DNA from 2 places in the Dermacoccus sp. BD5 genome. Region 2 is predicted to be linked to the other one. Evidence: predicted binding sites of a transcription regulator. Region 2 holds the regulator's gene; the other holds the start of a gene.
The links. Region 2 encodes LexA, which represses DNA repair genes until DNA is damaged. Its sites were predicted from a motif close to TCGAACANNTGTTCGA; they were not measured.

Region 1: NQ706_RS00405 (DUF6504 family protein) is a predicted target of LexA. The motif match lies at 1,126-1,141, and genes of this name have one in related genera.

The regions. Positions count from the first base shown of each region.
Region 1 covers NZ_JANJER010000001.1:94,421-100,335, forward strand. The annotation lists gene NQ706_RS00395 (DNA polymerase III subunit alpha) at 1-241, opposite strand, end outside; gene NQ706_RS00400 (SAV_6107 family HEPN domain-containing protein) at 245-721, opposite strand; gene NQ706_RS00405 (DUF6504 family protein) at 773-1,078, opposite strand; gene NQ706_RS00410 (polyprenyl synthetase family protein) at 1,245-2,339, shown strand; gene NQ706_RS00415 (Rv2175c family DNA-binding protein) at 2,355-2,729, opposite strand; gene NQ706_RS00420 (transglycosylase SLT domain-containing protein) at 2,817-3,710, shown strand; gene pknB (Stk1 family PASTA domain-containing Ser/Thr kinase) at 3,760-5,781, shown strand; gene NQ706_RS00430 (class II 3-deoxy-7-phosphoheptulonate synthase) at 5,859-5,915, opposite strand, start outside.
Region 2 covers NZ_JANJER010000001.1:193,075-198,989, reverse strand. The annotation lists gene NQ706_RS00835 (ComEC/Rec2 family competence protein) at 1-1,146, shown strand, start outside; gene NQ706_RS00830 (LysR family transcriptional regulator) at 1,137-2,069, opposite strand; gene NQ706_RS00825 (Sir2 family NAD-dependent protein deacetylase) at 2,140-2,973, shown strand; gene lexA (transcriptional repressor LexA) at 3,064-3,780, opposite strand; gene NQ706_RS00815 (LysM peptidoglycan-binding domain-containing protein) at 4,118-4,546, shown strand; gene nrdR (transcriptional regulator NrdR) at 4,863-5,321, shown strand; gene NQ706_RS00805 (vitamin B12-dependent ribonucleotide reductase) at 5,402-5,915, shown strand, end outside.

The DNA of each region.
Region 1 (5,915 bases), 99 kb from region 2:
CGGGGGTACGCGCCCGCAGCACGCGCTCGGGCGCCAGCGCGAGGTCGACGCCGAGGATCGGCTCGAGGCCTGCGGCGGTGCACGCCTCGACGAACTTGACGCTGCCGTACAGACCGTCGCGGTCGGTGAGCGCGAGGCGTCCGTACCCGAGCTCGGCGGCGCGGGCGACGAGTGTCGCGGGTGGGGTCGTGCCGTACTGCAGCGAGTACGACGAGGCGACCCGAAGGTGCGTGAACTGCATGGCTCACCTCACCTGGACCGGGGTCATGCGCGAACCGACCGGCGCGAGCGGCGGGAGACCGGCGTGCTCGAGGACGATCTGCAGGAACGTCTCGGCCTGCCGCACGAGATCGTCGGCCTCTCGTGCGGCGGGCACGAGGATGCCTGCGCTCACGGCGCGGCTGCGGCGCCCGCTCTCGGTGAAGAACGCCGCCCATTCACCCAGCTCGGGCGCGTGCTGGGCGAGCGTCACCCACGCACTGCGCGGCTTGGAGCTGAGGCTGCGCGGCGCCTTCCACGCGAGCAACCCAGCAGCGGCGCGCAGCGCTGCGAGATGCGCCGCGACGTAGCGCTGCGAACTCGTCGAGACGGTGCAGGCCTCGACGAGGGTGTCGTGGGAACGCGCGACGAGGTCGAGCAGATCGGTGGAGCAGACGGCGGGGACGTCGTTCGTCGAGGTGGCCGACGTCGACGTGGTCGGGGCTGTGGTCAGGGTCGCCATGGGGCACTTCCTTCGTCGATGGGGCGGGAACGGGCGGTTCAGTCGATGAGCTCAGTCGGTGAGGGCGCGCAGCGACCAGCGCTCACCGTCGTGCACGAGGTGGAAGACCCCGCTCGAGGCGCGGCGCCCGGCCGTAGCCTCGACACGCCAGGTGCGTTGCTCGAGCCGGCGCTGGACGTCAGGGGCGCCCTGCTCGTCAGGTGTCGTGGGACGGGCCGGATCACGCCACCACGGCACCCGTTCACGCCAGGTGTCGAGCACCTGCGTCACCCGATAGCGACGCCCGCGCCACTCGAAGACCACGGGCCTGCCGCACGCGTCGACCCCCATGGCGACGACGTCGTCGTACTCGCGCATCACACGACCTCCTCATCGGTGGGGGGCAGAGCCCTCCCCACGAAAAATCGAACTTCTGTTCGATGAGAAGAATGTACGACCGACGTCTGACAACCCCGTCAGGTCGCGGTTCCCACGCCGCTACGCGTAGGCTCACGGGTAGCCGATCTGGAAAAGGAAACGCACCGTGCCCGACTCTCTCGATGCGCCGCGCCTGCTCGAACGACTGCAGGAGACCCTCGATGCCGAGGTGAGCCATCAGCGCGACGTCCTCGCCCCCCTCGGCGGCCAGACCGACCTCATGCTCGACGCTGTCGCCACCCTCCTGCGCGGAGGCAAGCGTGTGCGTGCGTCGTTCCTGTACTGGGGTTACCGCGCCGCCGGTGGAGCCGACAGCGACGCCCTCGTGCGCTGCGCCGCGTCGATGGAGCTGTTCCAGGCCGCCGCGTTGCTGCACGACGACGTCATGGACGCGAGCGACACCCGACGCGGCATGCCCGCCGCGCACCGGGCGATGGCCGCCGCGCACCGCAGCCGCGGTCTCGACGGGGACGCCGACCGCTTCGGCGAGGCCGGCGCCATCCTGGCCGGCGACCTGTGCCTGACGTGGGCCGACGAGATGTACGCGACGAGCGGCCTGCCCGCCGACGAGGTCGCGCGCGGCCGCGCCGTCTTCGACCTCATGCGCACGCAGCTCATGGGCGGTCAGTTCCTCGACGTCCTCGAGGCCTCGACGCCCTGGGCGACGATGGGCACGCCCGAGCGCATCGAGCGTGCGCTGCGCGTCATCCGTTTCAAGAGCGCCAAGTACACGATGGAGCACCCCCTGCTCATCGGTGCGGCGAGCGCGGGCGCCTCCCCCGACGTCACGCAGGCCCTGTCGCAGTACGGTCTCGCGCTCGGTGAGGCCTACCAGCTGCGTGACGACCTGCTCGGCGTCTTCGGCGACCCGGCCCAGACGGGCAAGCCCGCCGGCGACGACCTGCGCGAGGGCAAGCGCACCGTCCTCGTCGCGCACCTGCTCGACGCCGCCGGTGACGAGCCGGAGGTCGGCACGTTCTTCGCCGAGCGTTTCGGCCACGACGACCTGCGCGAGGACGAGGTAGAACGCATCCGTGTGCTCGCTCGCGAATCAGGGGCCGTCGACGCCGTCGAAGCGCGCATCGCCGAGGGCGCTCAGCGGGCCCGCGCGGCGTTGGACGGCGTGCGCAGCCAGGTGCCTGCCGACGCCTACGCCGCGCTGGAGGCGTTCATCGAGTCGACGACGGCCCGCACGTTCTGACGCGGCAGCTCGCGATCAGAACGCGTCCTCCATGGCGCGCTTGCGCACCTCGGCCTTGCGGCCCGCGCGCAGCATGTCGATCGGTGCCCCGTCGATCGGGAGGGTCTCGTCCGGCGTGCACAGCCAGCGGATGGCCTCGTCGTCGTCGAACCCGCCGTCGTTGAGCACCGTGACGGTGCCCATGAGCGAGGCGAGCACGCCGCCGCCCTGGATGAAGGCGGCCGGCACCGCGACGACGTTGCGCTCCCCGACGCGGCTCGCGATGATCTCGCGGTCGGCGATCATCTGACGCACCTGGCGCAGCGACATGCCGAGCTCCTCGGCGAGGTCGGGCACGGTCAGCCAGTCGCCGACGAGGGTCTCGAGATCAGGGGTGGTTGCGTCATTCACCCTCACAGGGTGCCAGAGACTGTCCCGTCGGCGCACGTCGAGCGCGCCTCCACCAAAACGTCACAGCCGCGACCTAGCGTGGCAGGCATGCCCGCCCTTCTCGCCCTGCCCGTAGCCGTCCACAGCGCCGCCCAGCCCGTGCACCACCAGCTGCGCGGCCCGCAGTCACACGCCGAGACGCCGACGTCACACCGCGCGAACGCCGCGAAGAAGCCGGTGCGCAAGATGACGACGACGCACGTGCGCGCCGGCGACACCGTCTACGGCATCGCGCGACGCATGCACTCCAGCGTCGCCGCCATCGTCAAGGCGAATCCCGGCATCGAGCTGCGCCGCCTGCTCCCCGGCACGACGCTGCGCGTCCCCGTCGCTACCTCCGCCGCGCACACGCCGTCACCCCACCCGGCGACGAAGCCCACCCGTGCGGCGACGAAACCCGCAGCCACGCCGCACCCGGGCCCCTCGACGCACGCCCCGAAGCCGAAGCACGTCGTCCGCTACGCCGGGACAGCGGCGGCGCGCGGCTATCCGGCGTCCCTCGTCGCCTCCGGTGACCGCCACCGCCGACAGCTCGCCGCGGCCGACCTGCCCGGGCAGGCGCAGATCCGCGCGATGATCACCTCGACCGCGAAGCGCTACGGCGTCAGCCCGAAGCTCGCCCTCGCGATCGGCTGGCAGGAATCGGGTCACCGGCAGAGCGCCGTCTCGGTCTGCGACGCCCTCGGCACGATGCAGGTCATGCCCACGACCGGGCAGTGGGCCGGCTCCATCGTGCATCGCCACCTCGACCTGCTCGACACGCAGGACAACATCACCGCCGGCGTCGTGACGCTGCGCTTCCTCACCGAGCACGCGCACGATCAGAACGAGGCCATCGCCGCCTACTACCAAGGTCTTGGAGCAGTGCGCGCGCACGGCTTGTACCCCGACACCCGCCGGTACGTCGCGAGCGTCAATACCCACATGAAACGCTTCTCCTGACGCGGGCGTGCACAGCCGACGCACACGCGGAGCCGCCTAGACTGCGCTCGTGGAGCCGATCCAAGCCGACCCCCTCATCGGGCAGCTGATCGAACGCCGCTATCAGGTGAGAAGCCACCTGGCCGACGGCGGGATGGGGCGCGTCTACGTCGCGCACGACACACGCCTCGAGCGCGACGTCGCGTTCAAGGTGCTGCGCGCCGACCTCGCACGCGACCCCGCCTTCGTCACCCGCTTCCAGCGCGAGGCGCGCGCCGCCGCACGGCTCAGCCACCCGCACGTCGTCGCCGTCCACGACCAGGGGCGCGACGGTGACGTCGTGTTCCTCGCGATGGAACTCGTCGACGGCGTCACGATGCGCGACGTCATCAACCGTGGCGGACGCCCCACCGGCGAGCTGCTCGCACTGTTCGAGCAGGTGCTCGACGGGCTCGGCGCCGCCCATCACGCGGGCCTCGTCCACCGCGACATCAAGCCCGAGAACATCCTCATCAGCTCGCGCGGGGTCGTGAAGATCGCCGATTTCGGTCTGGCGCGCGCCGTCTCGTCGGCGCGCTCGTCCGTGAGCGCCGACAACGAGATGCTCATCGGCACCGCCTCCTACCTCGCGCCCGAGCAGGTGGAACCCGCCCGATTCGGCCACTCCGGTCCGCGCGGCGACGTCTACGCCTCCGCCCTCGTCCTAGCCGAGATGTTGACGGGGCGTCGCTCGTTCGACGGCGACTCCCCGGTCCAGGTCGCCTACCGCCACGTCCACGAAGCGCCGCATCCACCCTCGAGCGCTGACGCGTCCCTGGCCCCCCTCGACGCCTGGTTCACCCGCGCGACGAGCAAGATGCCCGCCGATCGTCCGGCCGACGCCACCGCCTCCGCCCACGAACTACACGCCGCGCGCGCCCGGCTGACGCCCGAGGCCCTGGGGCACCCCGCCCCGCCGGCCGCCCACGTCACCGCGCCAACCGCCCAGCTCGATGTGCCGGCCGCCTCGCCGGACGCCTATCGCGTCGAGGGCACGATCGCTCCTGGTGCCATCCCAGCCACCGGCCAGGACGGCGGCAGGCCGACCGGTGCCCCGACCGGCCCACAGGGTGCTGACGAAGGCCGGAACGCGGCGCTGCGCCCTGCCCACACGCACGTCATCCCGGCGACGACCACCCAGACGCTCGGCGCGACACCCGCGGGCGGCCCGCGCCGTCGTCGTCGCTGGCCGTGGGTCGCCGCAGCCGTGACGGCGATCGCCGCCGGCGGCCTCGCGCTCGCCCTGACGGTGGGGCCGCTGACGTCGACCGACATCCCCGAGGTAAACGCTCGACCTCAGGGTGAGGCCATTTCGACCCTCCGTTCCGCCGGATTCGACACGCGCGTCACGCTGGCTGATTCCGACTCCGTCCCGGCTGGCCGCGTCATCTCGACCTCACCCGAGCAGGGCTCGAGCCATCGTCACGGCACCGACGTCACCCTCGTCGTGAGCAACGGACCGAAGATGGTCGATGTCCCCGCCGTGGCCGGCCTGCAGCGCGACAAGGCTGAAGCCAAACTCAAGAGTGAGGGTTTTGGCCACGTGACGCACACCGAACGGCACGACGTCCGTGAGGCGGGAACGGTATTGTCGGTCTCTCCCGCGGCGGGCGCCCACATCCGTCACGACACCACCGTCACCCTCGTCGTCAGCTCGGGGCCGGAGGAGTTCCACCTGCCCGACGTGGCGAAGCAGACGCAGGAGAACGCGACGACGAGGCTGCAGGAGCACGGCCTGACGGTCACGACGCGTGAGGAGTTCTCGCCCGACGTCCCCTCCGGCTCGGTCATCGGCACCGACCCGACGAGCGGAACCCAGGTGAAGACGGGTGACACGATCACGCTGCGCGTCTCGAAGGGCGTCGAGATGGCCGACGTGCCCGACGTCACCGGAATGAAGGCCGCCGAGGCCCGTTCTCGTCTCGAGGACGCGGGCTTCCACGTCGACGGGGCGTCCTGGCTCGACGAGCTGCTCGGCTCTACCGTCGGCTCGCAGACCCCGACGGGCGGCTCGCGCACCCCCAAGGGGAGCAGCGTCACCCTGAGCTTCTGACGGCGCACTATCGGAACACACGACGATGCCCGCCCACCATGAGGTGAGCGGGCATCGTCGTCAATTCGACACGGACGTCACTGCGCGCGAGCGCTCAGCATCTCCGCGACGAGGTAGGCCAGTTCGAGGCTCTG
Region 2 (5,915 bases):
CTCGGCGGCATGATCGTGTCGACCGTCGCCGTCATCGCTCCGACGCTCGCGGGGTGGCTCGTGTGGTTGCCGGGGCTGCCCACCTGGGTGATCTGCGCAGTGGCCCGCCTCGCCGACGCCGTCCCCGGCGGCTCGGTGCCCTGGCTGCCGGGGCTGGCCGGAGTCGTGCTCGCCATTGTCGTCGTGGTCGTGCTCCTGTGCGCGTGGCGGGCCATCGTCTTCACCGGTCGCTTCGGCCTCGTTGCGCTCGGGGTCGCGGGGGCGCTCATGGCGGCTGTGATCGCGCCGTTGCCGGGGGAGTCGGCCGCACCGCCCGCGTGGGTCTACGCGCAGTGCGCGGTGGGTCAGGGGGATGCCGCGCTCGTGCGCACCGGGGCGACGCGCGCCGTCATGATCGACGTGGGGCCTGCCGACGGCCATCCCGCGCAATGCCTCGAGCGTCACGGCATCACGACGCTCGACGCCGTCATCCTCACCCACTTCCACGCCGACCACGTGGGCGGACTGGCTGAGGTCTTGCGTGCTTCCGACGCTCCGGTGGCGGTCCTCGGAACATGGGTCATGGAGGGCGCTCAGGAGAGCGAGGGACTCAAAGGCCGCGGTGCAGCGGCGTCGTCACGATCGCGCGGCGAGCAGGGCGCGCTGGGTTCGGTGCAAGCAGCGCTCGAACAGCCTCGGGCTTCGCTCGGGGCGCTCGCACCGGGACAACGCCTCGTCATCGGCGAGGTGACGATCGAGGTGCTGTGGCCGCGCCGCGTCATGACGGAGGGGTCGGTGCAGAACAACGCCTCACTCGTGCTCGACGTATCGGCGCCCGCGTATCACGCGCTCATGCTGGGCGATTGCGAACGTGAGGCGCAGGCCGCGGTGATCGAACAGGTGCGTCAGAGCGCCCGGCGACGCGCGTTCGACCTCGTCAAGGTGGCGCACCACGGTAGCTCCAACCAGAACGAGCGCCTCTACGAGGCGGCGGCCGCGCGTCAGGCCGTGATCGGGGTGGGCGCCGGCAACGACTACGGCCACCCGACGAAGAAGACGCTCGAACTGTTGGCCCGGCACGACGCGCGGGTGTGGCGTACTGACACGCAGGGTGACGTGGACGCCCTCGCGACGGGTGGCTCGATCAGCCTGCAGGCTCAGCGATGAGCGTGCTGCGCGCTGGGCACCCGTGCTGCCGCGTCGGCGAGGGCTTCAAGGGTGGCGGTGACGGCGGGGACCCGCTGCAGGTCGGGTGTCGTCACGGCGAACACGCAGCGCCGGCTCGACGGCAGCAGCGGCAACGTCACGACGTCCGGATGCGACGTGGAGCGCAGGATCAGCTCGGGGATGAGCGCGACGCCGAGGCCCTCCGCGACGAGGCCGAGAACGGTGACATAGTCCTCCGTCTCGAACGCGACGTCGGGCGCGTAACCGGCGCCCTGGGCGAGGCTGACGAGGTGGCCACGGCAGCGGGGGCACCCCGCGATCCATGAGGCGTCGCTGAGCTCCTCCATGCGGACGCCCTCGGCTGCGGCGAGGGGGTGATCGCGCGGGACGGCGAGACGCACGTCGTCGTGCAGGAGCCCGCGGGTGAGGAACGGGTCCAGGTCCTCGCCTGCGGGGAGCGGGTCCGCGTCGTCGTACGTGAACGCCACGGCGACGTCGCAGTCGCCGGCACGCAGGCTCGCCAGGGATTCCGGGGGTTCGGCCTCGGCGAAGCTGACCTTGACGTCTGGGAACCGCTCCTTGACGAGTGCGAGGGCGCGCGGGACGAGCGTTGACGATGCCGACGGGAACGCCATGAGGCGCACCCGCCCGGCGCGCAGCCCCGCGATGGCGGCGACCTCACCCTCGGCGGCCTCGAGGGCACTGAGGACGGGCGTCGCCGTACGCGCCAGCACCTGCCCGGCCTCCGTCAGCCGGACCGAGCGGCCGAGGCGCTCGACGAGAGCCGTCCCGGTCTTCTCCTCGAGACGGCGCACCATCTGCGACACGGCCGGCTGAGAATAGCCGAGAGCGGCAGCGGCGGCGGTGAAGCTGCCCTCGTCGCTGATCGCCTTCATGACGCGGAGCCCGGCTGCATCGATCATGCACCAAGAATAACGTGCTCTTATCCATTGTTGAGACAATCGAACGCAGACCTATGGGAGGGGCAGGATGATGAGCGGCGTCGCGGAACTGACCGATTTCGTGCGCGCGGGAGGGCTCTTCGTCCTCACCGGCGCCGGCATCTCGACCGAATCCGGCATCCCGGACTACCGGCGCCCCGACGGCACGCGCCGCACGGTTCCCATGACATACCAACAGTTCCTCGCCACCCACGAGGCGCGTCAACGGTACTGGGCGCGCAGTGCCGTCGGCTGGGAGATCTTCGACGCGGCGGAACCCAACGTCGGGCACGTCGCGCTGGCGCGACTGCAGGGTGGCGGCCTCGTCGATCACCTCGTGACGCAGAACGTCGACGGCCTTCATGCGCGTGCCGGTGCCCGCGACGTCACCGAGCTGCATGGGTCGCTCGAGCACGTCGTCTGCGTCGCGTGCGGGACGCGGGAAGGGCGCCGTGGCTTCCAGGTACGCCTGCGCGAACTCAACCCCCAGCTGCCGACGCAGGCGCGCCTGCTCGCCGACGGCGACGCGGACGTCGCGGCCGAGCTGGAGCGCGGTGTCATCGTGCCCGCGTGCCTGCGCTGCACGGCCACGACGGTCAAGCCGGACGTCGTCATGTTCGGTGAGTCCGTCGCTCCTGAGGTCGTGGAGGCGCAGATGCGGGCAGTGGAACGCTGCCGGGGCGTGCTCGTGCTCGGCAGTTCGCTCAAGGTGATGTCAGGTTACCGGTTCGTGCTCGCCGCCCTCAAGCAGCAGAAGCCGGTCGCCCTCGTCGGGCTCGGCGCGATGCGTGGCGAGGAGCGGGTCGACCTCGTCGTGCGCGAACCCCTCGGCCCGACCCTCACCGCCGTGTGCGACGCGCTGAGGCTCGACCTGGCGCCGTCCTGACGTCTCGGCGTCGAACGTCGGGGCGCAGAAGGGGCTGAGAGTCGAGCTGAAACCACACGCTGGAGCGACCCGCGCGGCGCGGCCAGCGCCTCAGATGCTGCGCAGGACGGCCGTGACCTTGCCCATGATGCTCGCGTGGTCGCCGTCGATCGGGGAGTAGGCCTCGTTCGCGGGCATGAGCCACGTCTTGCCCTCGCTGCGGCGCAACGTCTTGACCGTGGCCTCCGAGTCGAGCAGTGCCGCGACGATCTCCCCATTGGCGGCGTCGGCCTGGCGTCGCACGACGACCCAGTCGCCCTCGCAGATGGCCGCATCGATCATCGAGTCGCCGACGACGCGCAGCAGGAACAGCTCGCCGTCACCGACGATCTGACGCGGTAGCGGGAAAACGTCCTCGACGGCCTGCTCGGCGAGGATCGGGCCACCGGCCGCGATGCGGCCGACGACCGGCACGTATGACGGCGTGGGTCGCTCGTCGCCCGAGCCCGTCTCGTCGTGCTGCGACTCGGATAGCGCAGACACGGCGTTGCCGCGGTAGCCGCGGGTCGCCGCACCCGAGTCGGGGGAGACGACCTCCATGGCGCGCGGGCGGTTCGGGTCGCGGCGCAGGTATCCCTTGCGCTCAAGCGCGGCGAGCTGATGGGCCACCGAACTCGGGCTCGTCAGACCGACGGCCTCGCCGATCTCACGCAGGCTCGGGGGGTAGCCGCGCTCGTCGACGGAACGTCGGATCACGGTGAGCACCTTGTGCTGGCGTGGCGTCAGCTTGCCCGGCGTGCGCTCCTGCATCGAATGAACGTCACCCATGGTGTGACCCCTCCTGTTCCTCGTCGCACGTCGGTGGTCGCGGTGGCGACACGTGCACCCTCCGGCGGGACGGAAATGCCCGCCATGACGGGGTTGTCGGTGCGCGGTGCTTGTGTATCTGACATCACCCACAGTACGCGGTGTCGCACACAGTTTTCAAAAATGTGTACGAAGAAATCCGTGCGCGCCGTTCGAAAGCACGTTCGGGTGTCGTACAGTTGTTCTATCGCACGCGTGTTCGATCGGTCCCTCCGGGCTGACCGGGTCGCGTGAGGAAGCCACACCGGTGACGGTGTGGCGGCGCCTCGGAGGTGTCCCGAGAGAAGGAGTGGTTTCGATGGTTGCTTCGAGTACTGCAGTTCGACGTGAGCCCGTGCTGGGTTCGGGTGTCGACGTGCGCCGCGTGGCGCGGGTCGACGCTGCGGCATCCCGCTCGCACCTCCACCTCGTGCCCACGGGTGGCGCGGTGCAGGTCGTCACGAACTCTCAGAGCGTTCGTTTCGCCCGTCGTCGCTTCACGGCCGTGTGCGTGGCTCTCGTCGTCGTGGCGGGTGCCATCCTCGCGGGCCGGGCGATGGCGAGCGGTGTCGACGGTACGCAGCGCCACGAGGTCACCGTTCGCGCGGGGGAGACGCTTTCGCAGATCGCAGCGCGTGAGATGCCGGGCGTGCGCAACGACCAGGCGGTCGTCGCGATCGAGCACGAGAGCAACCTCGGCTCGTCGCAGGTGCAGGCCGGCCAGAAGGTGATCATCCCCGCACCGTGAAGTGTGACGATCGCCATCGTCGGCTTCGAGGGTTCGAGGGGGCGTGAGTCGCCCCCCCCCCCCCGGCTGGCGCAGGATTCCGCGGCGCACGAGTGGCGGGGGTCGTCGCGAGGTTGCGCAGGGCGATTAGACGCGGCCTCGGTGCTGTTGCGCGTCGGGTCTCAGGGGCCTAATATCTCTACATGTGGGGCCTTGGCCCCCGCTTCCCCCTAGATGTTGATTCTCCTTCGCTGATGTGCATCTGCGCTCTGAGGCCGGAATCCCGGGGTGGAGCGCCGTCGTCCCGAGTGTTCCCAGCCCCGTCGGAAGGTTTGACGTGCACTGTCCGTTCTGCCGCAACACCGACTCCCGAGTCGTCGATTCGCGCTCGAGCGAGGACGGCACCTGCATCAAGCGGCGCCGTCAGTGCCCGAACTGCGGCAAGCGGTTCTCGACGATGGAGACCGCGAGTCTCACGGTCGTCAAGCGTTCCGGGGTCAGCGAGCCGTTCTCGCGCGACAAGGTGATGTCCGGGGTTCGCAAGGCGTGCCAGGGCCGCCCGGTCACCGACGACCAGTTGGCCGTTCTCGCCCAGCAGGTGGAGGAGTCCATCCGCTCGAAGGGCGCCGCCGAGATCGACGCCCATGACGTGGGCATCGAGATCCTCGGGCCCCTGCGCGAACTCGACCACGTCGCCTATCTGCGCTTCGCCTCCGTCTACCAGGCCTTCGAATCGCTCGAGGACTTCGAGACGGCGGTCAGCGAGTTGCGTCAGTACGCCACCTCGGCGTCCTGACCCCGCGCGCCTGCCGAGGGCGCGCCCCCCAGATCACCCTCACGTACCAGCTCACCCCACCTGCCAGGAGGCTCACGGTCATGACCGAGACGACGAAGGCCCGCGCCAAGACGGGACGCCGCACCGGCGGCGTCACGATCGAACGCATTTTCACCACGCCCGGCGTGCACCCCTACGACGAGGTCACCTGGGAGAAGCGGGACGTCCTCCAGCAGAACTGGAAGACGGGCGAGACGATCTTCGAGCAGTCGGGTGTCGAGTTCCCCGACTTCTGGTCGCTCAACGCCTCCACGATCGTCACGACCAAGTACTTCCGTGGCGCCGTCGGCACGGACGCGCGTGAAAGCTCCCTCAAGCAGCTCATCGACCGCGTCGTGCTGACCTATGCCAAGGCCGGGCGCGACAACGGCTACTTCGCTACCGACGAGGACGCGCAGATCTTCGAGCACGAGCTCACCTACGCCCTGCTGCACCAGGTGTTCTCGTTCAACTCGCCCGTCTGGTTCAACGTCGGTACCGCGAGCCCGCAGCAGGTCAGCGCGTGCTTCATCCTGTCGGTCGAGGACTCGATGGATTCGATCCTCAACTGGTACA